DNA from 3 places in the Streptomyces sp. NPDC001816 genome. Region 1 is predicted to be linked to each of the others. Evidence: riboswitches for the same ligand, from Rfam matches in the RefSeq annotation. Region 1 holds a riboswitch; each other region holds the start of a gene.

Region 1 (10,285 bases):
GCCGTGGCATCCTTCAGGGGCCGTCCGGGGTCAGCCAGTGCGGTCGCGTCCATCCGGCGGCCCGCCTCGATCAGGCGTCGGCCCTGGGCCAGATCACGCGGCCGGCCCACGGCCAGCAGGGCCACCAGCCGGTCCTCGCGCAGCCAGCAGACGGTCCAGGCCGGGCTCGCCGGGTCGCCGCGCCACACCATGCGGTCGGCCGCGGGGTGGTGGCCGGCGTACTGGACGAAGCGGCCGAACTGCTCGGACCAGAAGTACGGCACCGGGTCGTAGACCACGGGGGTCTCGCCCAGGATGTTCGCGGCGACCGTACGCGGGCCCTGCAGGGCGTTGTCCCAGTGGTGGACCAGCAGCCGGGTGCCGTACCGCGCCGAGGGGAAGGAGGCGCAGTCGCCTACCGCGTACACGTCCTCGACGGAGGTGCGCAGGTGGGCGTCGGCCACGACCTCGCCGTGCGCGCCCACCTCGATGCCCGAGCCGGCCAGCCAGGCGGTGGCGGGGCGTGCGCCGATGCCGACCACGACGGCGTCCGCGGGCAGCCGCGTGCCGTCCGCGAGCAGCACCGCGCCGGGCTCGACGCGCTCCACGCGCGCGTGGGTGCGCAGCTCGGCGCCGCTGTCGGCGTACCAGGCGGCCATCGGGGCGGCCACCTCGGGCGGCAGCGCGCCCGCGAGCGGCCGGTCGGCGGCCTCGACGACGGTCACCGCGCAGCCGGCCTCACGGGCCGCCGTGGCGAACTCGGCGCCGATCCAGCCGGCGCCGACGACCACGATGGCGTGCTGCCGGGCGAGCACCGGCCGCAGCCGCTCGGCGTCGTCCAGGGTGCGCAGCAGGTGTACGCCCGGCACGCCCTCGGTGCCCGGCAGCGTGATCGGTTCGGCGCCGGTGGCGAGGACCAGCACGTCGTACGGGACGGGCCCGGCCTCGGTGTCCAGCTCATGGTCGCCGGGGCGCACGCCCAGCACCTCGCAGCCGAGCCGCAGTTCGACGCCGAGCGACTCGAAGTCGACGTCGAAGGCGGAGCCCTCGGCCTTGCCCAGCAGCACGGCCTTGGACAGCGGCGGCCGGTCGTACGGTTGGTGGGGCTCGGCGCCGATCAGCGTGACGGTGCCCGTGAAGCCCTGCTCGCGCAGGGCGACCGCGGTCTGCACCCCGGCCATGCCCGCGCCCGCGACGACCACGCGCCGCCCCTGTGACGTGCCCTGTCGTGCTGTCTGCTCGCTCACCCGATCACCATAGACAACTGATAATTCGTCAGTCAGTGGGCGTGCTCGGTGATCTGTTCCACAACGCTGGTCCCGGCGCCCGGCCGGGTGCCGACCAAATGGCCGCGCACGACGTCGCCGCCCGCGTAATCGGCCCAGATCTCTGCCATGGACGACCGGGGCTCCCTTACGGGTGACGAGCGCTGCGGGCTAGGGTGGCCACCGTACAAGCACTCGCGGGAGCCCGGACGCACCGGGCTGAGAGGGAGGCTGGCGGCCTCCGACCGTACGAACCTGATCCGGGTCATGCCGGCGAAGGGAGGGGCTGGACGCCCATGTCGTCACGTACGTCCGACGTCCTCGTCATCGGGGGCGGAATCATCGGCCTGGTCACGGCCTGGCGGGCCGCGCAGCGCGGGCTCGCCACGGCCGTGGTGGACCCCGAGCCCGGCGGCGGGGCCGCACGGGTCGCGGCGGGGATGCTGGCCGCGGTCTCCGAGCTGTACTACGGCGAGGAGACACTGCTCGCCCTGAACCTGGAGTCCGCCCGCCGCTACCCGGACTTCGCGGCCGAGCTGACCGAGCTGACCGGCCACGACCTCGGCTACCGCCGCTGCGGCACGCTCGCCGTCGCGCTCGACGCCGACGACCGCGCCCACCTGCGCGAACTGCACGCGCTCCAGCAGCGTTCGGGCCTGGAGTCGCAGTGGCTGTCCGGGCGGGAGTGCCGGCGTCTGGAGCCGATGCTCGCGCCCGGGGTGCGCGGCGGGCTGCGGGTCGACGGTGACCACCAGATCGACCCGAGGCGGCTGGCCACGGCCCTGGTGACCGCGTGCGAGCGGGCCGGGGTGGTCTTCCACCGGTCCTGGGCCGAGCGGCTCGACGTCGTCCGGGACCGGGCCACCGGGGTCACCACGGCGGACGGCGCCACGCTGAGCGCGGCGCGGGTCGTCCTCGCGGGCGGCAGCCTGAGCGGGCGTCTGGCGGGCGTCCCGGACGACGTACTGCCCCCCGTGCGGCCGGTGAAGGGCCAGGTGTTGCGGCTGACCGTGCCGCGCCGGTACGCACCCTTCCTGAGCCGCACCGTGCGGGCGATGGTGCGCGGCAGCCATGTCTACCTGGTGCCCCGGGAGAACGGCGAGCTGGTCGTCGGCGCCACCAGCGAGGAGCTGGGCTGGGACACGACCGTCACCGCCGGGGGCGTGTACGAACTGCTGCGCGACGCACATGAGCTGGTGCCGGGGATCACCGAGCTGCCCCTCACCGAGACCCTGGCGGGGCTGCGCCCCGGCTCCCCGGACAACGCGCCGCTGCTCGGCCCGTCCGGGCTCGACGGGCTGCTGCTGGCCACCGGGCACTACCGCAACGGGGTGCTGCTCACGCCGGTCACCGGGGACGTGCTGGCGGAGCTGCTGGTCGGCGGTGAACTGCCCGAGGAGGCCCGTCCGTTCACGCCGGAGCGCTTCGGCGCCGCACTCGTGGAGCAGCCCGCATGAACATCTCCGTCACCATCTCCGTGAACGGGGAGCGCCACCAGGTCGCCCCCGGCACCGCGCTGGACGCCCTCGTGAAGACCCTCACCAGGGCGCCGTCCGGGGTGGCCGCCGCCGTCAACGAGACCGTCGTCCCGCGCGCGCAGTGGGCGACCACGGCCCTCACCGAGGGCGACCGTGTCGAAGTCCTCACCGCCGTCCAAGGAGGCTGACCCATGGCCGACGATCCCTTCGTCCTCGGCGGTGTGGCCCTCGGCTCCCGGCTGATCATGGGTACGGGCGGCGCACCGAGCCTGGACGGGCTGGAGCGGGCGCTGGTCGCCTCCGGCACGGAGCTGACCACGGTGGCCATGCGGCGGGTCGATCCCACGGTGCACGGCTCGGTGCTGTCGGTGCTGGAGAAGCTGGGCATCCGGGTGCTGCCGAACACGGCGGGCTGTTTCACCGCCGGGGAGGCCGTGCTGACCGCCCGGCTGGCCCGGGAGGCGCTGGGCACCGACCTGATCAAGCTGGAGGTCATCGCCGACGAGCGGACGCTGCTGCCGGACCCGGTGGAGCTGCTGGAGGCGGCGGAGACGCTGGTCGACGACGGGTTCACGGTGCTGCCGTACACCAACGACGACCCCGTGCTCGCGCGGAAGCTGGAGGACGTGGGCTGTGCGGCGGTGATGCCGCTGGGCTCGCCGATCGGCTCCGGGCTGGGGATCCGCAACCCGCACAACTTCCAGCTGATCGTGGAGCACGCGCGCGTGCCGGTGATCCTGGACGCGGGGGCCGGTACGGCGTCGGACGTGGCGCTGGCGATGGAGCTGGGCTGTGCGGGTGTGATGCTCGCCTCGGCCGTCACGCGGGCGCAGGAGCCCGAGATGATGGCCGCCGCCATGAAGCACGCGGTGGAGGCGGGACGGCTGGCCCGACTGGCCGGGCGCATCCCGCGCAGGCACTTCGCGGAGGCCTCCTCCCCGGCCGAGGGCCGCGCGCACCTGGATCCGGAGCGCCCCGCGTTCTAGCCGCGTGCCACCAGGGTCACAGCTCTGCTGCATTCCGTCCCCGGAACGGCCGAGCGGGCGGGACTGTCGGTCACTCCTCGTACACTCGCCTGCGTGGATACGACCCTTCAGGACCCCCTCGTCGGGCAGGTGCTCGACGGACGCTATCGCGTCGATGCGCGGATCGCGGTCGGCGGGATGGCCACGGTCTACCGGGCCCTGGACACCCGCCTGGACCGCGTTCTCGCGCTCAAGGTGATGCACCCGACCCTGGCGGCCGACGGGTCGTTCGTGGAGCGGTTCATCCGGGAGGCCAAGTCGGTCGCCCGGCTGGCCCACCCCAACGTGGTGCAGGTCTTCGACCAGGGGACCGACGGGTCGTACGTGTACCTGGCGATGGAGTACGTCGCCGGGTGCACCCTGCGGGACGTGCTGCGCGAGCGGGGCGCGCTGCAGCCGCGGGCCGCGCTGGACATCCTGGAGCCCGTGCTGGCCGCGCTCGGCGCCGCGCACCGGGCCGGGTTCGTGCACCGGGACATGAAGCCCGAGAACGTGTTGATAGGGGACGACGGCCGGGTGAAGGTCGCCGACTTCGGGCTGGTGCGGTCCGTGGACACCGTGACCAGCACGACGGGTGCCGTGCTCGGGACCGTGTCGTACCTCGCGCCGGAGCAGATCGAGCAGGGCACCGCCGACCCGCGCGTCGACGTGTACGCGTGCGGTGTGGTGCTCTACGAGATGCTGACCGGCGGCAAGCCGCACTCCGGGGACTCCCCCGCGCAGGTGCTGTACAAGCACATCCACGAGGACGTGCCGCCACCCTCGGCACTGGTGCCGGGGCTGCCGTACGAGCTGGACGAGCTGGTGGCCTCGGCCACCGCGCGCACCCCGGACATCCGGCCGCAGGACGCGGCGGCGCTGCTCGGCCAGGTGCTGCGGGCGCGGGCCGCTCTGAGCGCCGAGCAGCTGGACGCGCTGCCGCCGCAGGCGCTGTCGGCGGAGCACGAGCACCGCGACATCTCAGCGGACCGTACGAGCGTGATCCCGCGCTCGCTGACCGTGCCCCGGCTGCTGCCCGTGAACGAGGACGAGGACCCTGCGGCGGCCGTCCAGCACACCAGTCGGCTGGACAGCCCGCCCGTCGCGTCCCGACGACGGTCGGCGCGGCCCGGGCGCGGGCTCATCACCCTCATCGCCGCGATCCTGGTGGTCTTCGGTGTGGGTGCCGGCGTCTGGTACATCAACTCGGGGCAGTTCACCAAGGTCCCGCAGCTGCTTTCCAAGACCGAGGAGCAGGCGCGGGGCAAGCTGAAGGCGGCCGGGCTCCACGTCAAGGGGGTCGAGCTCGAGTACAGCGACACGGTCGAGCGCGGCGCGGTCATCGGCACCGACCCGGCCGCCGGGGCCCGGATCCGCAGCAACGACTCCGTGACGCTCGTCGTCTCCCGGGGCCCCGAGATCGTGAAGGTGCCGGATCTGAACGGCGTCCCGCTGGGCAAGGCGCAGTCCAGGCTGAAGGCGGCCGGTCTCGAACCGGGCATGGTCAACCGGGCGTTCAGCGACAGTGTCCCCAGGGGCGCGGTGATCAGCACCGACCCGGAGGCGGGCATCAAGCGGCATGCGGGCTCGGCGATCGCGCTCCTGGTCAGCAAGGGCAACCCGGTCGACGTACCGGACGTCACCGGTGACGACCTGGACGACGCCAAGCAGGAGCTGGAGGACGCCGGCCTGAAGGTGATCGTCTCCACCGAGCAGGTCTATTCCGATTACGACAAGGGTCAGGTGGCCGAGCAGGACCCGGAAAGCGGCGGCAAGCAGGTCGCCGAGGGCGACACGGTGACGCTGAAGCTGTCCAAGGGCCCGGAGATGATCGAGGTGCCGGACGTCGTCGGGGACAGCGTGGACGATGCGACGAAGGCGCTGGAGGACGCCGGTTTCCAGGTCGACAAGGACCGGGGCCTGCTCGGGATCTTCGGCGACACCGTGAGCAAGCAGTCGGTGGACGGCGGCGAGAAGGCGCCCAAGGGGTCGACGATCACGATCACCATCCGGTGACCGGGGGCGGCGCGCCGCGTGACACCCTGAACGGGTGAGCATCGAGCAGTCCCGCCCCCTCTCCGGCAGCCCCGGAACCGGTCCCTCCCGCAACCCCGTCGGCGGTCACGTCCCCGTGGCCGGGGGCCTGCACTCCGTAGGCCTGTCGTACGCCCATGACCTGAAGGCGGAGACCGTGCAGGTCTTCGTCGCCAATCCGCGCGGGTGGGCCACACCGGCCGGGAACCCCCGGCAGGACGAGGCGTTCCGCCAGGCGTGCGCCGAGGAGTCGATCCCGGCGTATGTGCACGCCCCGTACCTGATCAACTTCGGCTCGCACACCGAGGCGACCGTGGAGAAGTCGGTGGAGTCGCTGCGGCACTCGCTGCGGCGCGGGCGGGAGATCGGTGCGCTCGGCGTCGTCGTGCACACCGGCAGCGCGACCGGCGGGCGGGAGCGGGCCGTGGCGCTGCGGCAGGTGCGCGAGCACCTGCTGCCGCTGCTGGACGAGCTGACCCACGACGACGATCCGTACCTGCTGCTGGAGTCGACCGCCGGACAGGGCGCCTCGCTGTGCTCGCGGACCTGGGACTTCGGGCCGTACTTCGAGGCGCTGGACGCCCATCCGAAGCTGGGCGTGTGCCTGGACACCTGCCACATCTTCGCCGCCGGGCACGACCTGACCGGGCCGAGCGGCATGCACCAGACCCTGGACCTGCTGGTCGACACCGTCGGCGAGGGGCGGCTGAAGCTGATCCACGCCAACGACTCCAAGGACGTGGTCGGCGCGCACAAGGACCGCCACGAGAACATCGGCTCCGGCCACATCGGCGAGGACCCGTTCCGGGCGCTGATGACCCACCCGGCGACCGAGGGCGTGCCGCTGATCATCGAGACCCCCGGCGGCAAGGAGGGGCACGCGGCGGATGTGGAGCGACTGAAGAAACTGCGCGACGGATAACCTGTTGGGGAATACCCCTGGGGGGTATACGGTTCTTGCTCGATGCAGGAACCGTTACCTGACATGGGGGTCGTCATGCAGCACGAGGCGCACGCAGCACACCAGCAGCACGAGACACACGCGCACCACCAGCACGACACGCACGAACACCACCAGCACGAAGCGCACGCGCACCACCACGCGCCCGCCGCCTCCTGGTCCGTGGCCGCCCGGGCCACCCTGCACTGCCTCACCGGCTGCGCCATCGGCGAGGTGCTGGGCATGGTCGTCGGTACGGCGTTCGGATGGGGAAACCTGCCGACCATGCTGCTGGCGATCGTGCTGGCCTTCTTCTTCGGCTACTCGCTCACGCTGCGCGGGGTGCTGCGCGCCGGTGTCGACTTCCGTACGGCCCTGCGGGTGGCGCTGGCCGCGGACACCCTGTCCATCGTGGTGATGGAGCTGATCGACAACGGGGTGATCGTGGTCTGGCCGTCCGCGATGGACGCCACGCTGGGCGACGCGCTGTTCTGGATCTCGCTGGTGATCTCGCTCGTGATCGCCTTCGTGGTGACCACACCGGTCAACAAGTGGACGATCGGCCGCGGCAAGGGCCACGCGGTGGTGCACCAGTACCACCACTGACCGGCACGCCAGGAGAAGTCAGAGCTCGGGGCCGTCCCCGGGCTCTTCCTGGTAGGAGTAGCGCTGCTCCTTCCAGGGGTCGCCGACGTTGTGGTAGCCGCGCTCCTCCCAGAAGCCGCGGCGGTCGGCGGTCATGTACTCCACGCCCCGCACCCACTTGGGGCCCTTCCAGGCGTACAGGTGGGGGACGATCAGGCGGACCGGGAAGCCGTGCTCGGCGGTGAGCAGCTCGCCGTCCTTGTGGGTGGCGAAGATCGTGCGGTCGGAGGCGAAGTCCGACAGGCGCAGGTTCGAGCTGAATCCGTACTCCGCCCAGACCATCACATGGGTGACGTCCGGCGCCGGCGGTGCGAGGTCCAGGATCGCGCGGGCCGGGACGCCTCCCCACTCGGCGCCGACCATGCTGAACTTCGTCACGCAGTGCAGATCGGCGACCACGGTGGTGTACGGCAGGGCCGTGAACTCCTCGTGGTTCCAGGTGCGCTTGTCACCGTCGGCGGTGCTGCCGAAGACCCGGAACTCCCAGCGCTCGGGCCGGAACTTCGGCACGGGCCCGTAGTGCGTGACCGGCCAGCCGCGCTGGAGTCGCTGCCCCGGCGGAAGCTCGGACCCTGCCGTTGCTCCAGATTCGCGCTCCACCGGATGACCCATGTGTCCATCCTGACAGACCTGGGGCAGTGCCCTTGACCACCGTTCCGCAAATCGGACAACTGATATCAAGTCGTCGTGTACTTACTAAGTACGCACTTACTGGACGATCTTCCCCGCCGGTGCAATCATGCGGCCGCATACGCCACCCGTCCCACCGTGCGGAAGGAGCCGCTGCCATGCAGGGCGACCCCGAGGTCATCGAGTTCCTCAACGAGCAGCTCACCGGCGAGCTGACCGCGATCAACCAGTACTTCCTGCACGCGAAGATGCAGGAGAACCTGGGCTGGACGAAGCTCGCCAAGTACACGCGGCACGAGTCGTTCGACGAGATGAAGCACGCCGAGGTGCTGACCGACCGGATCCTGTTCCTGGAGGGGCTGCCCAACTACCAGCGGCTGTTCCATGTGCGGGTGGGCCAGACCGTCAAGGAGATGTTCGAGGCCGACCGGCAGATCGAGGTGGAGGCGATCGACCGGCTCAGGCGGGGCATCAAGATGATGCGCGAGAAGGGCGACATCACGTCGGCGAACATCTTCGAGGACATCCTCGCCGACGAGGAGCACCACATCGACTACCTCGACACCCAGCTGGAGCTGCTGGAGAAGCTCGGAGAGGCGCTGTACATCGCGCAGGTGATCGAGCAGCCGGAGAGCTAGGCGGCCTCGTCCAGGCCGGCGGGGCCGGACAGCTCCGCAAGGACCGGCTTGCCCTGGTCCGCCAGGTCACGGCGCGGGCAGGCGCCGCGGCCGAGGATCGCCTGAATACGCCGTACGCACGAGCCGCAGTCCGTGCCCGCCTTGCAGGCGGAGGCGATCTGCCGGGGGGTGCAGGCGCCGTCCTCCGCGTGCTTCTTGACCTGGTCCTCGGTGATGCCGAAGCAACTGCAGACGTACACGCGGATTCACCTCCCGACGGGATTGATAGGTGGCGCCGTCCCGCTTGATCGGTGAGGCTTACCTAACCTTACCCGCCATGCCGAACCCGCAAAAGTGCGTGGGGGCGCGGATCCGGTGTGATCCGCGCCCCAATGCGATTAGCGATCGCCAATGATCACTGGTCCCGGTACATCTCGGCGACCAGGAACGCCAGGTCCAGGGACTGGCTGCGGTTCAGGCGGGGGTCGCAGGCCGTCTCGTAGCGCTGGTGCAGATCGTCGACGAAGATCTCGTCGCCGCCGCCCACGCACTCGGTGACGTCGTCACCGGTCAGCTCCACGTGGATGCCGCCCGGGTGGGTGCCGAGGCCCTTGTGGACCTCGAAGAAGCCCTTGACCTCGTCGAGCACGTCGTCGAAGCGGCGGGTCTTGTGCCCGGAGGCCGCCTCGAAGGTGTTGCCGTGCATCGGGTCGGTCACCCAGGCCACCGTCGCGCCGGACGCCGTGACCTTCTCCACCAGCTCGGGGAGCCTGTCGCGGATCTTGTCGGCGCCCATGCGGACGATGAAGGTCAGCCGGCCCGGCTCCCGCTCGGGGTCGAGGCGGTCGATGTACTGCAGCGCCTCCTCGGCCGTCGTCGTCGGGCCGAGCTTGATCCCGATCGGGTTGCGGATCTGCGAGGCGAACTCGATGTGCGCGCCGTCCAGCTGCCGGGTGCGCTCACCGATCCACACCATGTGCGCCGAGACGTCGTAGAGCCGGCCGGTGCGCGAGTCCACGCGGGTCAGCGCCGACTCGTAGTCCAGCAGCAGCGCCTCGTGCGAGGAGAAGAACTCGACCGTCTTGAACTCCTCCGGGTCCGTGCCGCAGGCCCGCATGAAGTTCAGCGCGTTGTCGATCTCGCGCGCCAGCTGCTCGTAGCGCTGACCGGACGGGGAGGACTTCACGAAGTCCTGGTTCCAGGCGTGCACCTGACGCAGATCGGCGTAACCGCCGGTGGTGAAGGCACGCACCAGGTTCAGTGTCGAGGCGGACGCGTTGTACATCCGCTTCAGGCGCTCGGGGTCCGGGATGCGAGCGGCCTCGTTGAAGTCGAAGCCGTTGACCGAGTCGCCGCGGTAGGTGGGCAGCGTGACGCCGTCACGGGTCTCGGTGCCCTTGGAGCGCGGCTTGGAGTACTGGCCGGCGATCCGGCCCACCTTCACCACGGGCACCGAGGCCGCGTAGGTCAGGACGGCGCCCATCTGGAGGAGCGTCTTGAGCTTGTTGCGGATGTGGTCGGCGGACACCGCGTCGAAGGCCTCGGCGCAGTCGCCGCCCTGGAGGAGGAACGCCTCTCCCTTGGCGACGGCCGCCATCCGGGCGCGCAGCTGGTCGCACTCGCCCGCGAAGACGAGCGGCGGATACGACTCGAGGTCCGCGATCACTGCGCGCAGAGCCTCGACGTCGGGGTA
Region 2 (10,285 bases), on a different contig from region 1:
CCAGAAACAACCGGGTGGTCAGGACCATCGGCGTCGGCAACGGCCCGGTCGGAATCGCCGTCTTCTAGTCCGTCTTCAGCCAATCGCGGGTGCACACCGGCGCATGGCACTGCGGATCGGCGCCGTGAAGACCTCAGCGACCGTCCCGCCCATAGTTCGCATCGAGGGGATCCCTACAACGACGCCGGACGGAGGCGTACACCAGCGCCTCTGTCCGGCCGTCGCACCAGTCGACGACAGCAGCCGGAACGGCCACGGATCGAACTCCTGAAGCGGTGGTCCGCTGCGGGAGGCGCCGACGGCAACACCCGCGGACGACGACGACCCGTGGCAGCTCGTTGCAGGGTAACGGAGAGCTGTGGGGTGACCGAGGCGTCATGATTTACCGATGGATGAGTACGCCTGGCCCACGGGCCCTGAAGCGCCGGCCGCTGACGCGGTCCGGTCGAGCTGGGCGGCGACCGTCGGGGCCCTGCCTGTAGGAACCCGGATCACCGGCGTCATCGGTCGCCAGCCCTTCGGGATCTTCATGCGTATGGAAGGCGTACCGAACGCCATAGCGCTGGCGGAGATCACTGCCATGCCGCACGGGATGGACCTCCCGGCTCTCGGGGCCTTCGTCAGTGGGGAGGTCGTCTGGCACGCCGCCCACAACCACCAGGTCAAGGTCCGGCTCGACGAGTGGCTGGCAGCCGACGAGTGATCGCCTCTGGGCCGTCCCTGGGCCGTCCGAGGCCGCTCAGCAGCGACCAGTGACGCCTACTAACGACAGTCGTAGCGAGCGACACCCCCAGGTCACCCAATTGGATCTGCGACACTGGTACAGCCATGCCTAAGCCCGGAGAACTCACTTTCGTAGCCCCGCGCGGAGCCAAGAAGCCGCCGCGGCACCTTGCCGACCTCACGCCCGCCCAGCGCAAGGAGGCGGTGGCCGAGGTCGGGGAGAAGCCGTTTCGCGCCAGGCAGCTCTCGCAGCACTACTTCGCGCGGTACGCGCACGACCCCGAGCAGTGGACCGACATCCCGGCCGGTTCGCGGGACAAGCTGCGCGAGGCGCTGTTCCCGGAGCTGATGAGCGTCGTACGGCATCTGTCGACCGACGAGGGGACCACGCGCAAGACGCTGTGGCGGCTGTTCGACGGCACGCTCGTGGAGTCGGTGCTGATGCGGTACCCGGACCGGGTGACCATGTGCATCAGCTCGCAGGCCGGGTGCGGGATGAACTGCCCCTTCTGTGCCACCGGGCAGGCGGGGCTCGACCGGAATCTGTCCACCGCCGAGATCGTCCATCAGATCGTCGACGGCATGCGGGCTCTGCGGGACGGTGACGTGCCCGGTGGGCCTGCGCGGCTTTCCAACATCGTCTTCATGGGCATGGGCGAGCCGCTCGCCAACTACAACCGGGTCGTGGGGGCCATCCGCGCGCTCACCGATCCCGCGCCGGACGGGCTCGGGCTCTCGCAGCGAGGGATCACCGTCTCGACGGTCGGGCTCGTGCCGGCCATCCACCGGTTCGCCGACGAGGGCTTCAAGTGCCGGCTCGCGATCTCCCTGCACGCCCCCGACGACGAGCTGCGCGACACCCTCGTCCCCGTGAACACGCGGTGGAAGGTGCGCGAGGTGCTGGACGCCGGGTTCGAGTACGTCGAGAAGTCCGGGCGCCGACTGTCGATCGAGTACGCGCTCATCCGCGACATCAACGACCAGGCCTGGCGCGGTGACCGGCTCGGGCGGCTGCTCAGGGGCAAGCCCGTGCACGTCAACCTGATTCCGCTGAACCCGACGCCGGGGTCCAAGTGGACCGCCTCGCGGCCCGAGGACGAGAAGGCGTTCGTGGAGGCGATCGCCGCCCACGGTGTGCCGGTCACCATCCGGGATACGCGCGGGCAGGAGATCGACGGGGCGTGTGGTCAGCTCGCCGCCACCGAGCGGTAATCTGGCTGCGTTCGATTACGTCTTATCCGAGTCTCATCACATCTTCATATTCCGACAGGGGAGCGCCACAGCGCTGAGAGTGCGGCAAGCGGGCCGCAGACCCTCTGAACCTCGCCCAGGTCATTCTGGGTAGGAAGTTCGGTCACCACTCATGCTGTTGCGCCCTGCCCGGGTTCTTCTCAGAAGGACCGGGCAGGGCCGCGTTCTTCCTGGCCAACCCCCAGGAGGACACTCACGTGCACACCAAGACCCTCGTGGCCGCGGCGGTCGGCCTCGGCCTGCTCACCTTGTCCGCGTGCGGATCGACGGACACCAAGGGCTCGGCGGACTCCAAGACCGTCACCCTCGTCAGCCACGACTCGTGGCTCGTGTCGAAGAAGGTGCTCAAGGACTTCGAGAAGCAGTCCGGCTACAAGGTCCGGGTACTGCCGGGCGGCGACGCCGGCCAGGCCGTCAACAAGGCGATCCTGACCAAGGACAACCCGCAGGGCGACGTCTTCTTCGGCGTCGACAACACCCTGCTGTCCCGGGCTCTCGACAACGGGCTGTTCCAGTCCTACGAGGCGAAGGGCCTCGGCACCGTCGGCGCCGACTACCAGCTCGACCAGGACAAGCACCGGGTCACGCCCGTCGACTACGGCGACATCTGCGTCAACTACGACAAGGCCTACTTCAGCGAGCACAAGCTGACCCCGCCGCAGACCTTCGCCGACCTCGCCAAGCCCGCGTACAAGAACCTCCTCGTCACCGAGAACGCGGCCACCTCCTCGCCCGGCCTCGGTTTCCTGCTCGGCAGCGCCGCGCAGTACGGCGACAACGGCTGGCAGGACTACTGGAAGAAGCTCAAGGCCAACGGCGTCAAGGTCGTCGACGGCTGGGAGCAGGCCTACCGCCAGGAGTTCTCCGGCTCGTCCGAGGGCAGGAAGGCGGGCGGCGACCGGCCGCTCGTGGTGTCGTACGCCTCCTCCCCGCCCGCCGAGGTGATCTACGCCAAGAAGCGGCCCAGCACCGCCCCGACCGGCGTCGCGACCGGCACCTGCTTCCGGCAGATCGAGTTCGCCGGGCTGCTGAGCAACGCGAAGAACACCAAGGGTGCCAAGGCGTTCATCGACTTCCTGCTCTCCAAGGAGTTCCAGCAGGACATGCCGCTGAACATGTTCGTGTACCCGGTGGTGCAGGGCGCCGCGGTGCCCGACGACTTCACGAAGTACGGGCCGGCCGCCAAGGACCCGGAGACCATGGCCCCCGGCAAGATCGCCGCCAACCGCGACCAGTGGGTCAAGTCGTGGACGTCGCTCGTACTGAAGTAGCCGAGGGACGAACGCGCGGGAGCGCGGCGCGGCTGGGGCTCATGGCCCTGCCCGTCGCGTTCTTCGCCGTCTTCTTCGCCTGGCCCGTCGCCGCGATCGTCGCGCGCGGGCTGAAGGTGGACGGCGCCTGGCAGTTCGGGCGGATGGCGGACGTCGTCACCCAGCCGGACATCCGGCACGTGCTGTGGTTCACCTCCTGGCAGGCGCTCGCCTCCACCGCGCTCACCCTGCTGCTCGCCCTGCCCGCCGCCTATGCCTTCGCCCGCCTGGACTTCCCGGGCAGACAGCTGCTGCGGGCCGTCGTCACGGTCCCGTTCGTGCTGCCGACGGTCGTCGTCGGTACGGCGTTCCTCGCGCTCGTCGGCCGCGGCGGGCTCCTCGACGACCTGTGGGGCGTACGGCTCGACACCACTGTGTGGGCGATCCTGCTGGCGCACGTCTTCTTCAACTACGCGGTCGTCGTCCGCACGGTCGGCGGACTGTGGGCCCAGCTCGACCCGCGGCAGGAACAGGCCGCCCGGATGCTCGGCGCGTCCCCGCTGCGGGCCTGGCGGAAGGTGACGCTGCCCGCCCTCGCACCCGCCGTGGCCGCCGCCGCGCTGATGGTGTTCCTGTTCACCTTCACCTCCTTCGGCGTGGTGCAGATCCTCGGCGGGCCCACCTTCTCCACCCTCGAAGTGGAGATCTACCGCCAGACCTCAGAGGTCTTCGACCTGTCCACGGCCGCCGTCCTCACCCTCGTCCAGTTCGTCGCGGTGGGCGCGATCCTCGCCGTGCACGCGTGGACGGTGCGGCGCCGGGAGACCGCCCTGCGGCTCGTCGACCCGAAGGTGACCGCCCGCCGGCCGCGCGGCGCCGGGCAGTGGGCGCTGCTCGCCGGGGTCCTGGTCACCGTCGCCCTGCTGCTGGTCCTGCCGCTCGCCGTGCTCGTGCAGCGCTCCCTGGACGCGCCGGGCTTCGGCTACTACCGGGCGCTCACCGACTCCGACGGCGGCACCTTCCTCGTGGCGCCGCTGCACGCCGTGTGGACCTCCCTCGAGTACGCCGTCGCCGCCACCGCCGTCGCCGTGCTGATCGGCGGACTCGCCGCCGCCGCGCTGGCCCGCAGGGACGCCGGACGGTTGGTGCGCGGCTTCGACGCGCTGCTCATGCTGCCCCTCGGCGTCTCCGCCGTGACCGTCGGCTTCGGCTTCCTCATCTCACTGGACCGGCCCCCGCTGGACCTCAGGCAGTCCTGGATCCTCGTCCCGCTCGCGCAGGCGCTGGTGGGCGCCCCCTTCGTCGTACGGACCATGCTGCCCGTGCTGCGGGCGGTGGACGGCCGGCTCAGGGAGGCGGCGGCCGTGCTCGGGGCCTCGCCCTGGCGGGTGTGGCGCGAGGTCGACCTGCCGCTGGTGCGGCGGGCGCTGCTGATCGCGGCCGGGTTCGCGTTCGCCGTGTCCCTCGGCGAGTTCGGGGCGACCGTGTTCATCGCCCGGCCCGACAATCCGACGCTCCCGGTCGCCGTGGCCCGGCTGCTGAGCCGGCCCGGGGACCTCAACTACGGGCAGGCGATGGCCCTGTCGACGATTCTGATGGTGGTGTGCGCGGCGGCCCTGCTGGTCCTGGAGCGGCTGCGCACCGACCGGACGGGGGAGTTCTGATGCTGCTGAGCCTTGCGGACGCGACCGTGTGCCTCGGCGGGCGGCCCGTGCTCGACGCGGTCGACCTCGACGTCGCCGAGCACGAGGTGGTGTGCGTGCTCGGACCCAGCGGCAGCGGGAAGTCGACGCTGCTCAGGGCGGTGGCCGGACTCCAGCCCCTGGACTTTGGCCGGGTGCTGCTCGACGGCCGGGACCAGGCGGGCGTGCCCGCGCACCGGCGGGGCGTCGGGCTGATGTTCCAGGACCACCAGCTCTTCCCGCAGCGGGACGTCGGCGGCAACGTGGCCTTCGGGCTGCGGATGCACGGCGTGCCGAGGGGCGGACGGGACGCCGAGGTCGGGCAGTTGCTGGAGCTGGTCGGGCTGCCGGGCGCCGCCGGGCGGGCCGTCGCCGGACTGTCCGGCGGCGAGCAGCAGCGCGTGGCCCTCGCCCGCGCGCTCGCGCCCCGGCCCCGGCTGCTCATGCTGGACGAACCCCTGGGGCAGCTCGACCGCTCCCTGCGCGAGCGGCTGGTGGTCGAACTCCGGGAACTCTTCGGGCGGTTGGGTACTACCGTGCTCGCCGTCACCCACGACCAGGGCGAGGCTTTCGCGCTGGCCGACCGGGTGGTGGTGATGCGGGACGGGCGGATCGCCCAGTCAGGGACGCCGCTGGAGGTCTGGCAGCGGCCCGCGGACGAGTTCGTGGCCCGCTTCCTCGGCTTCGACAACGTGGTTCCGGCGACCGTCGGCGACACGGCGGCGGACACCCCGTGGGGCAAGCTGCCCGTGCCCGACGGCTCGCCCCGGGGCAACCGCCCGCTGCTGGTCCGGCCCGCCGGCGTACGGCTCGTCGCGGCCGACGAGGGCCTGCCGTGCACGGTGACCGCCCGCACCTTCAAGGGCACCCACGTGGCCGTCCACCTCCTGCCCCGGGACGGCGGCCCGCGCCTGGAGGCGGCCTGCGCACTCCGGGACGCGCCGGAGCCCGGGGCCGAGCTGGGGGTCGCGTTCGACGCGGCCGAAATCGTGGTGCTCGGTTGATCACCTCACCCCTAGGGTGACGGACATGACTTTGCTCGCACATGACCGTTACTGCGACGAAATCGCTCACCAGGTGGGGCAGTTGAGGGCCGTGCTGTCCTCCGGCACGGACCTCGCCACCACCGTGCCGCCCTGCCCGGACTGGTCGCTGGAGGACCTCGTACGTCATATGGGCGGCGCCCTGCGCTGGGTGGACGCCCTGGTGCGCGGCCGGGCGCAGGAGAACATCCCGTGGGAGCGGATCCCGCTGGCCGGCGGACCCGAGGAGCGGGGCGACGCGGCGGCCCTGGACAAGTGGCTGGCTCAGACCGGCGAGCTGGTCGTCGGCGCGCTGCGCGAGGCCGGGCCGGACACCGAGGTGTGGAGCTGGCAGGGGAACGCGACCTCCGGCTTCTGGGCCCGCCGCATGACCCACGAGATCACCGTCCACCGCGCCGACGCGACGCTCACCGCCCAGGTGCCCTACGAGGTGGCGCCCGAGATCGCCGCCGACGCGCTCGACGAGTGGCTGGACATCGCCCTGTTCTTCCAGCAGATCCGCGGCCAGGAAGAGGCCTTCCGCCTGGACGGACCCACGCGCACCATCCACCTGCACGCCACGGACGCCGACCCCGCCCTGAACGCCGAGTGGCTGGCGGAGTTCGGCGCGGACGGCATCCGCTGGTGGCGCGGCCACGAGAAGGCCACCGTCGCCCTGCGCGGCCCGCTCACCTCGGTGCTGCTCGCCTTCTACCGGCGGCTGCCACTGGACGCCCCCGGCCTGGAGGTGCTCGGCGAACGCGAGGCGCTGGAGTTCTGGCTCCAGCGGGCCACCTTCGGCTGAGCACGACCACGGCCCGCCCCCTGGGGATCGGGGACGGGCCGCGGCGATGTGCGAAGTGAGGCCTCAGCGGCCGCTGCCCGCCCCGCGGCGGCGCATGCCGAGGTAGACCGCGCCACCGCCGACGACGACCAGGGCGCCCGCGACACCGGCGATCAGACCGGTGTTGGAGTTGGCACCGGTCTCGGCGAGGTTCGAGTCACCGGCCGCGGGGGACGGCGCGTTGCCCGGCGCGCCCGCCGGGGCGGAGCTGCTCTCGGAGGCCGACGGAGTCGGGGTGGAGGTGGACGCCGACGGCTTCGGCTTCGGCTTCGGGGTGGCCGGGGGTGTCGGAGTCTGGGACTCCTCCTTCTTGCAGGCCGTCGACGGGGTCAGCAGGTCCGGCTTGATGTCCTCGTCGACCTGGTCGCCGGCCTTGACGTGGATGCGGTAGGTGGCGTTGGGCTTCCACTTCTCCTGGAAGTTCACCGTGGTGCCCTTGGCGGAGCCCTTGATGTCCTGCGGCTCGCCGACCTGCTTCTCGACACCGGCGGCGTTCTTCGAGAAGACGGTGATCGTGGCCGGGGTGCCGGAGGGGTCCTTGTCGGTGACGACGATGACGCCCTTGTTGCCGTCGCACTGGGCTTCGGCGGAGAACTCAGTGATGTCGCAGGCGAGCGCCTGGCCGGCGACACCGAGGGCCAGCGCGGCGGAGGCGGAGGCAACACCCAGGATGTGCACGGAACGGCGTGCGCTACGGCGGGTTATGGACAAGGTTTGTCCTTTACAGAGTGCAGAACTGCGGGGGGCTGAGGGGGAGATGGGACGACGGATGAGGTGATGCCCCAGCACCCCCAGGAGGCTCACAGGTTTATAAGCGCTCCATAAGAGTGTCAATGCATATGCCTGTGGCGGCCGTTGGCTTTGCCTGCTTATTAACTGCAGAGACGTTTCAACACCTCAGGAGCCTGCTCGATCCGGTCAACGAGGGCGATACGGGACTCCATGGACCGCCCCCGCGCCAGCGACTGCAGCAGCGGCCAGGTCGGCAGCTCCCGCGTCCAGTGCTCCTCGTTCACCAGCACCATGGGCGTGGGCTCGCCCCGCGACTCGTAGTAGTTCGGCGTCGCGTTGTCGAAGATCTCCTGTACGGTGCCGGCGGCGCCCGGCAGGAACACCACCCCGGCGGTGGAGCGGGCCAGCAGGCCGTCCTCGCGGGTGGCGTTGGCGAAGTACTTGGCTATGTGCGCGGCAAAGGCGTTCGGCGGCTCGTGGCCGTAGAACCAGGTGGGGATGCCCACCGACTCCCCGCCGCCGGGCCAGCGTTCGCGCACCTCGAAGGCGGCCCGCGCCCAGTCGGTGACGGACGGCCGGAACGAGGGTGCCTCGGCGAGGACTCGGAGCGCCTCCTCCAGCATGCCGTCCGCGAAGGGGGCGGCGTAGGCGCCGAGGTTGGCCGCCTCCATCGCGCCGGGGCCACCGCCGGTGGCGACCGTGAACCCGGCGCGCGCCAGCTCCCGGCCCAGCCGGGCGGCACCGGCGTACGCGGCCGTGCCGCGGGCCATCGCGTGGCCGCCCATGACGCCCACCACCCGGGCGTCGGCGAGGAGTTCGTCCAGGGCGTCGGAGACGGCGTCGTCGTGGATCGCGCGCAACATGGAGGCGAACACGTCACCGTCGGCCTTGGTGCGCTGGAACCAGGCGTAGGCCCGCGCGTCCGGCGTCGCCTCGTAGCCCTCCTCCAGCGACTCGAACAACTCCTCGGGTGAGTAGGCGAAGCCGCGGTACGGGTCGAAGGGGAGCCCCGGGACCGGCGGGAACACCAGGGCGCCGGACGAGCGGACGTGGGCGGCCGCCTCGGGGTCCATCGGGCAGCCGAGGAAGACGGCGCCCGTGGTGTCGAGGGTGAGCAGAGTCTTCGTACGGTCCGTCAGATCGACGGCCTGGACGCGGTGGTGGGCCAGCGAGCCGTGCTCGGCGACGACCTCGTCGAACTCGGCCAGGGACTCGATCTCGCGGTCGTGGGAGCCGTCGAACGGCTGGGCGGGTGTCGGATGCACCCGCCCATGCTAGGCACGTCTGTGCGAACGGACCGGGTCAGCCCTGAACCGCCGCCGGGTCCATCCACATGACCTCCCAGGTGTGGCCGTCGAGGTCGTCGAAGGCGCGGCCGTACATGAAGCCGTGGTCCTGCGTCTCGCCGCTGGGCTTCCCGCCCGCCGCGATCGCCTTGTCCACCAGCTCGTCGACCTTCTCGCGGCTCTCGGCGCTCAGACACACCAGCACCTCGCTGGACGTCGTCGAGTCGACGATCTCCTTCTTCGTGAAGTTGGCGTAGTGCTGCTTGCTGAGCAGCATCGCGACGATCGTGTCGCTGATCACGACGCAGGTGCAGTCGTCGCTGCTGAACTGGGGGTTGATCGTGTAGCCGAGCGCGGTGAAGAACTTCTTGGACGCCTCGACGTCGGCGGTGGCCAGGTTCACGAAGATCATCTGCTGGTACATGGGGGTCTCTCCCTCGGGTCCGTGCGCTTGCTGCCGTTCGCTGGGATAGACGCCGGGCCGCCGCGTAACTCATCGGCGGCCGGAGATTTTTCTCGGGAGATTTTTCGGGGGACCGTCTCGACCGGCGCTCAGTGGGCCATCGGCAGCGCCGCCAGGTTGGCGATCACCAGAGTGAGCGGGCCGAACACGGCGAGCAGGGCGGCCGCGCGGAGGGCGGCGGCGCCGCGCAGCATCGCGGCGGGGGCGCCGAGGCGCAGCAGCGCGGCGATGGTGTCGGCGCGGCACTGGCGGGCCTCGGTGGCCGCCGTCAGCAGCGTCGCCACCGTGCTCCCGGTGACCACGAGCGCGCCGAGGGTCGTCAGGGGGCCGAAGGAGGGGTCGGGGCCGTCGTACAGGACGGTCAGGGCGTAGGCCGCGGACGCCACCGCGCACACCACGCCGAGGGGGCGGCCGATCCGGGTGGCCTCCGCCATCAGGACCCGGCCGGCCAGCAGCCTGAGGGCGCCCGGACGGACGGACTGCAGGACGCGCCCGCACAGATGGGTGAGGCCGGGGGAGGCGAGGACGAGCCCGAGGGCGGTCAGGACCCAGCCGACCAGCACGGTGAAGGCCTCGACCGGCAGGTCGGTGAGGTCGGGGGCGGGAGTGGTGCGCCCGGCGTAGGCCTGCACGGCGAGGCCCGCGGCGACGGTGGCGATGCCCCAGGGGAGGCCGACGGGGGCTTCGCGGGGCGGCGGGAGGGTGGCGGGGAGGCCGGCTTGGTCGGCGTCGTCCTGATCCGGCACCTCGGAATCGGCGCCCCCAGGGGAAGTGGCCTCGGGCAGGGCCTGCTGGGCGGTCTCCGTCCTTCCGGCGGCGCCGCGCGCCCCCGCGGGGGCGAGCAACCGCGCCCCGAACCTCCCGTACGCCCCGAACGTCTCGCGCGGTGCCGAGTGGCCGTACGCACCGAAGCGGCCGAAGGCGCGGGTGGCCTTGGCGGGTCGGCGCGGGTCCCGGGGGCGCAGGGCGACGGCCACCGTCGTCGATGCGAACACCGGGACAAGGGCCAGCAGGGTCAGGGCCGCCGGCAGC
Region 3 (10,285 bases), on a different contig from region 1:
TTCCGGTTCAACCGTCCGCCGCGACCCTCATCGGATCCGTGCAGCGCGCGATGCGCCTGCTGGAGACCGTCGCAGCGCACGAGTACGGCGCCCCCGCCAAGCAGCTCGCCCGCGAGACCGGCCTCGCCCTGCCCACGACCTATCACCTGTTGCGCACCCTGGTGCACGAGGGCTATCTGCGCCGCGAGAAGGGGCTGTTCTTCCTCGGGGACGCGGCCGAGCGGCTGAGCAGCAGCGGAGCGCAGCAGAAACGTCGCAGCACGGTGGCCGACACCCTGGCGCACTGGCGCGATTCCATCGGTGTGCCGGTGTACTACGCGATGTACCGGGACGGCGAGATCGAGGTCATGTGCGTCGCCGACTCGCGGGAGGCCCCGGCGGTCGAGGAGTGGGCCGACTTCCGCGAGACGGGGCACGCGCACGCGGTCGGCCAGTGCCTGCTCTCCCAGCTGGACGAGGAGGCCCGCCGGGACCACCTGAGCCGCTATCCGGCGCAGTCCATCACCCCGTACACCGTGCGCGACAACGACGCCCTGCTGCGTCGGCTGGCCCGGATGCCGCGGATGGACCCGGTGGTGGAGCGTCAGGAGTACGCGCTGGGCACGGTCTGCGCGGCGATTCCGATCACGGTCGGAACCACGGCGGCCACGATGGCCATCTCGCTCCCCGCTGACCAGGCCGACCGTCTTCTGCCCGCCGCACGGCGGTTGCAGGCCGAGGTCGGGCGCCATCTGGGCGCGCTGATGCCCTCTATCAGTATCTGAAAACTCACTCCTTGTGATCTGTTGTGTACTTTCAGCAAGATTTGACTACGGTCGAGGGATCAATCCCGGCCAGTCGATGTCATGTGACGGGGTAGGCGATGCGGGAATCCGTACAAGCAGAAGTCATGATGAGCTTTCTCGTGTCGGAGGAGCTCTCCTTCCGCATTCCGGTGGAGTTGCGCTACGAGACCTGTGATCCCTATGCCGTGCGGCTGACCTTCCATCTGCCGGGTGACGCCCCGGTGACCTGGGCCTTCGGTCGCGAGCTGCTGATCGACGGAGTCGGACGGCCGTGCGGCGAGGGGGACGTGCACATCGCACCCGTCGACTCCGAGGTGCTGGGCGAGGTGCTGATCCGGCTTCAGGTCGGCGGCGACCAGGCCCTGTTCCGTTCCTCGGCTCCGCCGCTCGTGGCCTTCCTCGACCGCACGGACAAGCTCGTACCGCTCGGGCAGGAGGGCGCGCTGGCCGACTTCGACGCCCATCTCGACGAGGCCCTGGACCGCATCCTGGCCGAGGAACAGAGCGCCGGCTGAGGTGTTGCGGCAACGGGGCGCCCAGCGCTCCGCCATGCCGCGTGCAGCTGTGCAGGAACGCTTCTTCAATGGGCTCCGGCCTCCGCCGGGCTCCCTTGAAGAAGCGTTCACCGCTTCCGGCGCCGGCCCCTGCCGCCGCGTGCCGGAGCGGGCAGTGCCCCGGTGGGGGCCGCCGCGTCCGGTGCCGGCCGGTCGGCCGACACCACCAGGGCGGCCAGCGCGGTGGTGACCGGGACGGAGGCGACCAGACCGATCGAACCCACCAGCGTGCGCACGATCTCCTCGGCCACCAGCTCGCTGTTGGCGACCGTGCCCACGCTGCTCTGGGCGATCGAGAACAGCAGCAGCAGCGGCAGCGCGGCACCGGCGTAGGCGAGGACGAGGGTGTTGACCACCGAGGCGATGTGGTCGCGGCCGATCCGGATGCCCGCCCGGTACAGCCCGCGCCAGCCCATCGCCGGATTGGCCTCGTGCAGTTCCCAGACCGCCGACGTCTGGGTCACCGTCACATCGTCCAGGACACCGAGCGAACCGATGATGACGCCGGCCAGCAGCAGACCGCTCATGTCGATCGACGGGTACAGGCCGTGGATCAGACCGGTGTTGTCGTCCGTGTTGCCGGTGAGCGCGGCCCAGTCGATGAACTCCGAGCCGAGGATGCCGATCAGCAGCAGGGAGGCCAGCGTGCCGAGCACCGCCACCGACGTACGGGCCGACAGTCCATGGCACATGTAGAGCGCGATGAGCATGATCGCGCTGGCCCCGACGACGGCCACCAGCAGCGGATTCGAGCCCTGCAGGATCGCGGGCAGGATGAAGAGCGTCAGCACCAGGAAGCTCACGGCCAGCGCGACCAGCGCCATGACACCGCGCATCCGGCCCACCACCACGACGGCGAGCGCGAAGATCCCCGCGAGCAGTGCCATCGGGAACTTACGGTTCACATCGGTGACGGAGTACTGCAGGTTCTTCGGCGCCGAGGGCTCGTAGGCGACCACGACCTTCTCGCCCTCCTGCAACTGCCGCGTCTGGTCCGGCTGCACGATCTCGGTGAACGTACGGCCCTGGTCGTCGCCGGTGTCGACGCGGATCGTCGCCTTCCTGCAGGTACCTTTCGCCTGCTGCTGCGCCGAGTTGCCCTCGGCGGTGGAGGTGTCGCCGGTCGCGGTGCCCCCCGAGGCGTTCACCGACTTGCAGCTCACCTCGACCACCTTGGTGACCGTGGCCTGCTGTGTCTGGCGGTCGAAGCCGACGCCCGTGCGCTCGTGCGGCGGGGCTCCCCCGGGCCAGAGCACCACCAGACCGACCACGACCGCGGCCGCGAACGGGATCAGGATCGCCGCGATGACCTTGCGCAGATGCTTGGAGACGGGCGCGGCGGGTCCATGGCTGTGGCTGTGCCCGTGCGAGTGGCCGTGTCCGGTGCCCGGGCCGTGCCTGTCCCCATCCCCGTGGCCGTGCCCGTGGCCGTCATGGCCGTGTTCGCCGCCCTGTCCGGAGCGGCCTCCGCGCGGCGGTTCGGAGGAAGGGTACGGGTACTGCTCCATGGGGGTCACCGCCAGATCATCGCAAGAACGCCAGGGGCCCTCTGTTCACCGCGCCCGAATTGACGCTAGCGTGGAGGCACCTTTGCACACGCGGGAGCTCGGAGCACCGGGCTGAGAGGACGCTGACCTCCGTATTCGCGATGTTTCACGTGGAACGTGGTTTCACGGGAAACATCGGCAGACGGAAACCGCTGCGTCGACCGCCGAACCTGTTACCGGGTAATGCCGGCGTAGGGAGTAGGTCTCATGACCAACAAGGACGCACGCACGCCTGCCTCCGTTCAGGACGAGAAGTCCCAGGAGGCCGGGAAGTCCATCGGCTGGCACAAGGCGTACGTCGAGGGCACCCGCCCCGACCTGCGCGTGCCGGTCCGCCAGGTGCACCTCACCAACGGGCAGTCGGTCACGCTGTACGACACATCAGGCCCGTACACCGATCCACTCGTCGACACCGACGTCCGCAGGGGTCTGTCGCCGCTGCGGGAGAACTGGATCATCGCCCGCGGCGACACCGAGGAGTACGCCGGCCGTCCCGTCCGCCCCGAGGACGACGGGATCAAGCACACCTCACCGCGCGGCGGGCTGCGCAACCTGGACGCGGTCTTCCCCGGACGTCCGCGTCAGCCGCGCCGAGGCCGTGACGGCACGGCGGTCACACAGCTCGCGTACGCCCGCCGCGGCGAGATCACGCCCGAGATGGAGTTCGTGGCCCTCCGCGAGAACGTTGATCCCGAGGTGGTCCGCGAGGAGATCGCGGCGGGCCGCGCGGTGCTGCCGGCCAACGTCAACCACCCGGAGATCGAGCCGATGATCATCGGCAAGCGGTTCCTGGTGAAGGTCAACGCCAACATCGGCAACTCCGCGGTCACTTCCTCCATCGAGGAGGAGGTCGAGAAGATGACCTGGGCGACCCGTTGGGGCGCCGACACGGTCATGGACCTGTCCACCGGCCGCAACATCCACACCACCCGCGAGTGGGTGCTGCGCAACTCCCCCGTCCCCATCGGCACGGTGCCGCTCTACCAGGCGCTGGAGAAGGTCGACGGCAGGGCCGAGGAACTGACCTGGGAAATCTACAAGGACACGGTCATCGAGCAGGCCGAGCAGGGCGTGGACTACATGACCGTCCACGCGGGCGTGCGCCTGCCGTATGTGCCGCTCACCGCCAACCGCAAGACCGGCATCGTCTCGCGCGGCGGCTCGATCATGGCCGCGTGGTGCCTCGCGCACCACAAGGAGTCGTTCCTGTACGAGAACTTCGAGGAACTCTGCGAGATCCTCGCCGCCTACGACGTCACGTACTCGCTCGGCGACGGCCTCCGGCCGGGCTCGATCGCGGACGCCAACGACGAGGCACAGTTCGCGGAGCTGCGGACGCTCGGGGAACTCAACCGGATCGCCAGGCGTTTCAACGTACAGACCATGATCGAGGGCCCGGGACACGTCCCGATGCACAAGATCAAGGAGAACATCGACCTTCAGCAGGAGATCTGCGATGAGGCTCCGTTCTATACGCTCGGCCCGCTGACCACGGACGTCGCCCCCGCGTACGACCACATCACCTCCGGCATCGGTGCCGCGATGATCGCCTGGTGGGGCACGGCGATGCTCTGCTACGTCACGCCCAAGGAGCACCTGGGCCTGCCCAACCGTGACGACGTCAAGACCGGCGTCATCACTTACAAGATCGCCGCCCACGCGGCCGACCTCGCCAAGGGACACCCCGGTGCGCAGGAGTGGGACGACGCGCTGTCCGACGCCCGCTTCGAGTTCCGGTGGGAGGACCAGTTCAACCTCGCCCTGGACCCGGACACGGCACGGGAGTTCCACGACGAGACACTGCCGGCCGAGCCCGCCAAGACGGCCCACTTCTGCTCCATGTGCGGGCCGAAGTTCTGCAGCATGAAGATCTCGCAGGACATCCGCCGCGAACACGGCGGTACCAAGACCGAGATCGAGGAGGGCATGGCCCAGAAGTCGAAGGAGTTCGCGGCCGCGGGCAACCGCGTGTACCTGCCGCTGGCGGACTGACCCACGCGGGCGGGCGCTGCTCCTCGGGCCGGATGCCCGGAGAGCAGCGCCGGCGCCGGTCGGTGAGAAGGGGGTTGGGGATGGGACCCGTGGTGTTGCTGGAGACGACGGCTCCGGCACAGTCGCTGGTCTGGCAGGACGACAGTCTGGTCGACCTGGTGGGCGGCCGTGCCTGGAGCGCCGCCGGTGTGGAGCATCGGACGGTCACGGGATACGGACCGGTGTTCGACCGAAGCGTCGTCTCCTCCTCCGGCCGCTACAGCGTCGTCTACGCCGAGCGCGGGACCAGGGCTCTGCTGGTCCGGGGATCGCGCGTCGTCCGTGAGCTGACGCGCAGCATTTACCACGCCGACGACTTCGACTACCCCGTCGCGCTGGGAGTTCTGCCGGACGGGCGAGAGATCCTGGTTCACTGCCCGGAGGAGTACAACGTCCTCCACATCGAGGAGGCGGAGTCGGGCAAGCGCCTCACTTCGGGCCCACGTGGAGACAAGGACGTTTTCCACTCCCGGCTGTCGGTGAGTCAGGACGGCAGGCATCTCCTCGTGGCCGGCTGGGTGTGGCATCCGTACGGCATCGCCGAGGTCTTCGATCTGCAGGCCGCGCTGACGGACCCGGCCGCACTGGACGGGCCCGGAGTGCTGCCGATGGAGCCGGGCATCGACGCCGAGGTGGAGTCAGCGTGCTGGCTCGGCCGTGATCGCCTGGTGGTTGCGACCGGCGAGGAGTTCCTCGATGACGAAGAGGTGCCTGCTCTGGGCCCTCGGGAGCTCGGTGTCTGGTCCCTGTCCGAGCGTCGATGGATGCACCGGAGCCAGGTCGATTTCAAGGTCGGCACGCTGCTCGCGGGGGGGGGGGGGGGCAGCAGAGTCGTCTCACTGCACGGGCATCCCCGGCTGATCGACATCACCACCGGCGCAGTCCTGGCGGAATGGCCGGAGGTGGATGTGGCACGCCGGGAAGGAGCCTACGGGGTCACCCATGTCCCGACCCCGGTCGCGGCGCTGCATCCCGACGGCACCCGCCTGGCGGTTGCTCAGACGGGAAGCATTGCGGTGATCCAGTTGCCGGATCCCGACGACGGACAGGCACCGTAACGGAAGGAACACGATGCCGCCCGGGGCTCACAAGATCCCTAAGGTCTTCCGTGTGGGTGGGATCGATGTTGCCAACGGGGTGGTCGGTGCGGTCATCGGCATGGTGTTCGCGGTGCTGTTCCAACAGCCCCTGCAGGACGCGTGGTTCCGGATGCGCAGACGCTCGGCGAGTGCGCTGCGCGGTCTGAGGGGCCGGGAGGAGTCGGGACCGGCGTGGCGGACGTTCTCGCTCGGGCCCCTGCAGACCTCGGCACTGATCGTGGAGGGAGACGGGGAGACTCCGATCCCGGCGGAGACGATCTTCGTACACGTGCTCGACGAAGACGTCCGGCTCCCGGCGGACATGAAGCCTTGGCGGGACGAGATAGCCGCCGAGAGCGAACACCTGCGCGCCGAGGGGCGTACCCCCCTGTGGAACGGGCCGCGTTATGCGGTCGAGTCGTTCGACATCTCCCGCACGTCACTGGACGAGACGCCGGAGGTGCATCTGCGACTGCGGCCGACCGACTACTACACGTTCCTGGCGGCTCAGCAGCTCGACCGTCGGCTGCCGGACGGTGCGACCCCGCGGTCGCGATACCTGGATCCCGAGCAGCCCCTGGCCGCCCCCGCGTTCCTCCAGTGCAGCTTCGCCGTCAACGTCGCCGTGGTCACCGCCGACGACATGCTCGTGGTGAGCCGTCGCAGCGAGCGGGTCAGGATGGCGCCCGGCGTGTGGAACTCCTCGGTCAACGAGGGGCTGTCCCGGCACATCGACTCGTCGGGACGGAGCGCGCCGGACCTGCACGCGGTGTGCCGTCGGGGAATGCGTGAGGAACTGGCCCTGGAGGCGCACGAGTACACACTCGACCTTCTGGCGTTTGTCCTGGACGTCGACAAGCGCCACTGGAGCGGCCACTACTTCGCCAGGCTCAAGGAACTCAGAAGTTCTGACCTCCAGGCGCGGATGAGCAGGGGTGTGGCGGACCGCTGGGAGCATCAGACGATCGACTATGTGCCGTTCCGTCCGGCGCCCGTCATCAAGTACCTGCTCCGGGAAGACCGTGTCCACCGCTGGGCGCCGCTGGCGCCCGCGTTGTTCCACCTCGCTCTCGTGCACGCCTACAGCCGCACGTCCGTCGAACGCGTCGAGGCGCAGATCGTCCGGCGGCTGTAGCCTCACTCCGGCTGGTGTTCCGGGCCGCCGAAGTCGGGGCTCGTGTAGTCCGGGCTGGTGAAGCTCGGGCGGCCGGAGGCGGAGCCGTCGTCGGGGCTGCTGAAGCCGGGGCGGCCGTAACCCAGGCGCGGCATACGGCCGGTCGGAGCCGGCGGGGCTGTGGGGTGCAGGGTGGCCGCGCCGGGCTGGGCGAGCGCGTTCCGCAGGAACGGCAGGATGCCGCGCTCCAGCAGGGCCTCCCGCCAGGCCTCTCTGGCCCTGGCCACCTCCGCGCTCGCCGCGTCGTGGGTCCCGGCTTCCGCCGCGGCGCTGTTGCGCAGGGCGGTGAGCAGCAGCCCGACCGCGGCGACGAGGATCGCGGCCGCGGCCACGGCGCCGAACACCCAGCCCGCGGTGAGCATGGTCTGGGCGAAAGCCTGGCCGGGAGCCAGCATTCTCAGGATGTAGCCGACGAGCAGGAAGATCGCCGCGGCGGTCCCGGCGAGGACGGGGGCCAGCACCGCGATCACGGCGATGGCGCCCGCCCCGGTCGTCTCGGCGGCCTCGCCGAGGCCGGTGGCGAGTCCCATCGCGTCCGCACCCGGTCCGGCGGAACCGGAATCGCGGGCGGCCGAGGGGGTGGACGGCGCCGGGTGGCGCAGTTCCTCGCGGACCTTCACGTAGTTCTGGTACTCGGCTGCCGCGGCCGCCGTGATCAGCGCGGTGGCGTCGAGGGCCATGGTGCGCAGTTGTTCGGGGTTCAGCCGCTGTCCGACAGCGGCCAGTTCCGGTCGGTGTGGTGCGGAGCGCAGCGCCTCATCGAGGATCCGCTCGAATTCCTGGCGGTCCTCGCTCAGCAGGTGCTGCGGAACGCTGTTCATGTGCATCCCCCGATGCTCCGTAGGGCTGGTGGCTCGCACGCCGGCGAGCCGTCGGGCAGAAACGGAGGGGAGCCTGCTACGGATAAGCCGATGGTAGAGCCGTGACGGCACGCGGTGACAGGGGGTTGCCGGAATTTGCGTGCCGACCTGCGTTCATCCGGTATGGGGCGCACCTGCCCCGCGAACGCTCAGATATCCAGGGGAAGTTGCTGGACCAGCAGCTTTCCGGCCATGGTCACGCCGCCGTCCATGGCGATGGCGAGTCCCTCGGCATAGACGTGCGGTCCCTCGACGACGGGTCCGCTGCCCTCTTCGTCGTCCTCGGATCCGACCTCGCCGAGGAGATACGGAATGGGACTGTGGCCGTGGACGATGCGGGTCCCGCCGTACGTGTCGAGCAGGGACCGTACGGCGTCGGCGCCGCCCTCGTCGCGGAAGGAGAAGCGCTTGGTGAACTTCCGGAACAGGTCCCAGCACTCGTCCGCGTCGTTGCGCGTGAGCGTCTCGCGGACCGTGTCGTTGACGGCCTCGATCGAGTCGCCGTAGTCGAGGTAGGCGGTGGTGTCGGAGTGCACGAGCAGGTAGCCGTCGACCTCCTCGACGGCGTCGAGGCGGGCCATCCACTGCAGGTGGTGGTCCTGGAGGCGGTCCATGTCGGTCTTCTGGCCGCCGTTGAGCAGCCAGGCCGCCTGGAAGGTGGCGGTGCCCGCGCCGGAGTTGACGGGGGTGTCGCCGAACCGCTTGGCGCCGAGCAGCAGCAGTTCGTGGTTGCCCATGAGGGCCTTGCAGTAGCCGCCGGCCGCGGCCGCCTCGGCGGACAGCCGCATCACCAGGTCGATCACGCCGATGCCGTCCGGGCCGCGGTCGGTGAAGTCGCCGAGGAACCACAGCCGGGCGGTGCCCGCGCACCACTGGCCGGAGGCGTCGATCAGCCCCTTCTCCCGCAGGGCGGCCACCAGCTCGTCCAGGTAGCCGTGGACGTCACCGACGACGTAGAGCGCGCCGGGGCCGGTCGTGGGCTCTGCGGCGGGGGCTGCGGGGGCCGGTTCGACGGGGACCTGGAGCGTGTCGCCGCGGTTGATGACGGGCAGGTCGCGCTGGGTGGGCGTGTAGCCCTCGGGGTAGGCCCCGTCCACGGACGGGAGGGCGTCGCCGGACTGGGCGTGGACGTACGGACCGGTCTCGTGGACGTACGCGGGTACCCGGAAGTCGCGCAACGTCGCCGTCCGCTCCACCTCGGGTCCCTGACCGGCCCCCTGAGTCATCAGACCCCTCCACCATCGCGCCGCAGCTGCACCGCTTCGGACTGCCTGGTCGCAGCGGCCCGCGGTGTCGTGGGCCCATCATAGGAATGCGCGTCGCGCCGTGTGATGACCCAGGGGTGGTGAATCAGAGCAAGACTCCAGTTCACCGCGGCTTTCGCCCCGTTTGGGCAGGGGTTCGACCGGCTGCCGGTCCTGCGCCGGCCGCACGGCTGGACGGCCGACCGACCTGTTTGGGGCCCGCGGAGCCGCGTGCCGCGAGGCGGCAGAGCCGTGGTGGCCGGATTCGGCTCCCCCCGAGGCCCCTCGGCCCCCGCGCCCGGCCGCGGCCGCGGCGGGTGAACCGATCGCGCCACCCGCCGGGCTCCCGCCTGCGCTCCCCCCCCCCGCTATCCCCTTTCCGGGGTCCGCGGTGGGCTGACGGTCGTGCGCGGGGGACGCCGCTGGGACGAGGTTCGCACGATCAGCTCCGTCGGTATCACCTGCTCGACGGGCTGGTCCGACTCGACGCCCTCGATGGCGTCGATGAGGAGCTGGACCACCGCGGTGCCGATCCGGCGCGGCTTCAGGGAGAGCGTGGTGATGGGCGGCTCGGTGTTGGCGTACACCGTGGATTCGCTGCAGCACACCAGCAGCAGGTCGTCCGGGACGCGCAGGCCGTAGCGGCGGGCGGCGGCGAGCAGGTCGGTGCCGTTGGGGTCGAAGAGACCGTAGACGGCGTCCGGGCGGTCGGGGCGGGCGAGCAGCCGGTCGGCGGCGACGGCGCCCGCGCACGGGTCGTGCGCCGGGTAGGCCTCGTAGACCGGGTCCTGGCCGACGCGCTCGCACCAGCGCAGGTAGGCCGTGGTGGACAGATGGGTGTACGTGTCCGTCGTCGTGCCCGTGAGCAGGCCGATCCGGCGGGCGCCCGCGGCGGCGAGGTGGTCCAGGATGCCGAGGACGGCGGCCTCGTGGTCGTTGTCGACCCAGGCGGTGACCGGGAGCGAGCCGGCCGGGCGGCCGTCGGAGACGACCGGCAGCCCCTGCCGGACG

What was found. A riboswitch is a leader RNA that binds a small molecule or an ion and turns the genes downstream of it on or off. The one in region 1 is predicted to bind thiamine pyrophosphate.
Region 2: it holds a riboswitch for thiamine pyrophosphate, as region 1 does, so the genes downstream of both, ACFYZZ_RS30145 (thiamine ABC transporter substrate binding subunit) here and thiO (glycine oxidase ThiO) in region 1, are expected to answer to the same signal.
Region 3: it holds a riboswitch for thiamine pyrophosphate, as region 1 does, so the genes downstream of both, thiC (phosphomethylpyrimidine synthase ThiC) here and thiO (glycine oxidase ThiO) in region 1, are expected to answer to the same signal.

What each region holds. Positions count from the first base shown of each region.
Region 1 is NZ_JBIATY010000011.1:122,444-132,728, forward strand. It holds gene ACFYZZ_RS32860 (NAD(P)/FAD-dependent oxidoreductase) at 1-1,226, opposite strand, end outside; TPP riboswitch at 1,432-1,543, shown strand; gene thiO (glycine oxidase ThiO) at 1,541-2,701, shown strand; gene thiS (sulfur carrier protein ThiS) at 2,698-2,910, shown strand; gene ACFYZZ_RS32875 (thiazole synthase) at 2,914-3,708, shown strand; gene pknB (Stk1 family PASTA domain-containing Ser/Thr kinase) at 3,802-5,742, shown strand; gene ACFYZZ_RS32885 (deoxyribonuclease IV) at 5,777-6,682, shown strand; gene ACFYZZ_RS32890 (DUF4396 domain-containing protein) at 6,746-7,306, shown strand; gene ACFYZZ_RS32895 (sulfite oxidase-like oxidoreductase) at 7,325-7,957, opposite strand; gene bfr (bacterioferritin) at 8,134-8,613, shown strand; gene ACFYZZ_RS32905 (bacterioferritin-associated ferredoxin) at 8,610-8,852, opposite strand; gene ACFYZZ_RS32910 (class II 3-deoxy-7-phosphoheptulonate synthase) at 9,008-10,285, opposite strand, start outside.
Region 2 is NZ_JBIATY010000009.1:231,061-241,345, forward strand. It holds gene ACFYZZ_RS30130 (beta-propeller fold lactonase family protein) at 1-68, shown strand, start outside; gene ACFYZZ_RS30135 (hypothetical protein) at 536-703, shown strand; gene rlmN (23S rRNA (adenine(2503)-C(2))-methyltransferase RlmN) at 829-1,935, shown strand; TPP riboswitch at 1,982-2,089, shown strand; gene ACFYZZ_RS30145 (thiamine ABC transporter substrate binding subunit) at 2,172-3,245, shown strand; gene ACFYZZ_RS30150 (ABC transporter permease) at 3,287-4,888, shown strand; gene ACFYZZ_RS30155 (ABC transporter ATP-binding protein) at 4,888-5,910, shown strand; gene ACFYZZ_RS30160 (maleylpyruvate isomerase family mycothiol-dependent enzyme) at 5,936-6,733, shown strand; gene ACFYZZ_RS30165 (LAETG motif-containing sortase-dependent surface protein) at 6,797-7,483, opposite strand; gene ACFYZZ_RS30170 (LOG family protein) at 7,645-8,769, opposite strand; gene ACFYZZ_RS30175 (VOC family protein) at 8,807-9,214, opposite strand; gene ACFYZZ_RS30180 (hypothetical protein) at 9,343-10,285, opposite strand, start outside.
Region 3 is NZ_JBIATY010000006.1:258,582-268,866, reverse strand. It holds gene ACFYZZ_RS23020 (IclR family transcriptional regulator) at 1-764, shown strand, start outside; gene ACFYZZ_RS23015 (SsgA family sporulation/cell division regulator) at 863-1,300, shown strand; gene ACFYZZ_RS23010 (YibE/F family protein) at 1,408-2,847, opposite strand; TPP riboswitch at 2,928-3,101, shown strand; gene thiC (phosphomethylpyrimidine synthase ThiC) at 3,094-4,878, shown strand; gene ACFYZZ_RS23000 (hypothetical protein) at 4,959-5,975, shown strand; gene ACFYZZ_RS22995 (hypothetical protein) at 6,028-7,131, shown strand; gene ACFYZZ_RS22990 (hypothetical protein) at 7,134-7,997, opposite strand; gene ACFYZZ_RS22985 (metallophosphoesterase) at 8,180-9,256, opposite strand; gene ACFYZZ_RS22980 (LacI family DNA-binding transcriptional regulator) at 9,643-10,285, opposite strand, start outside.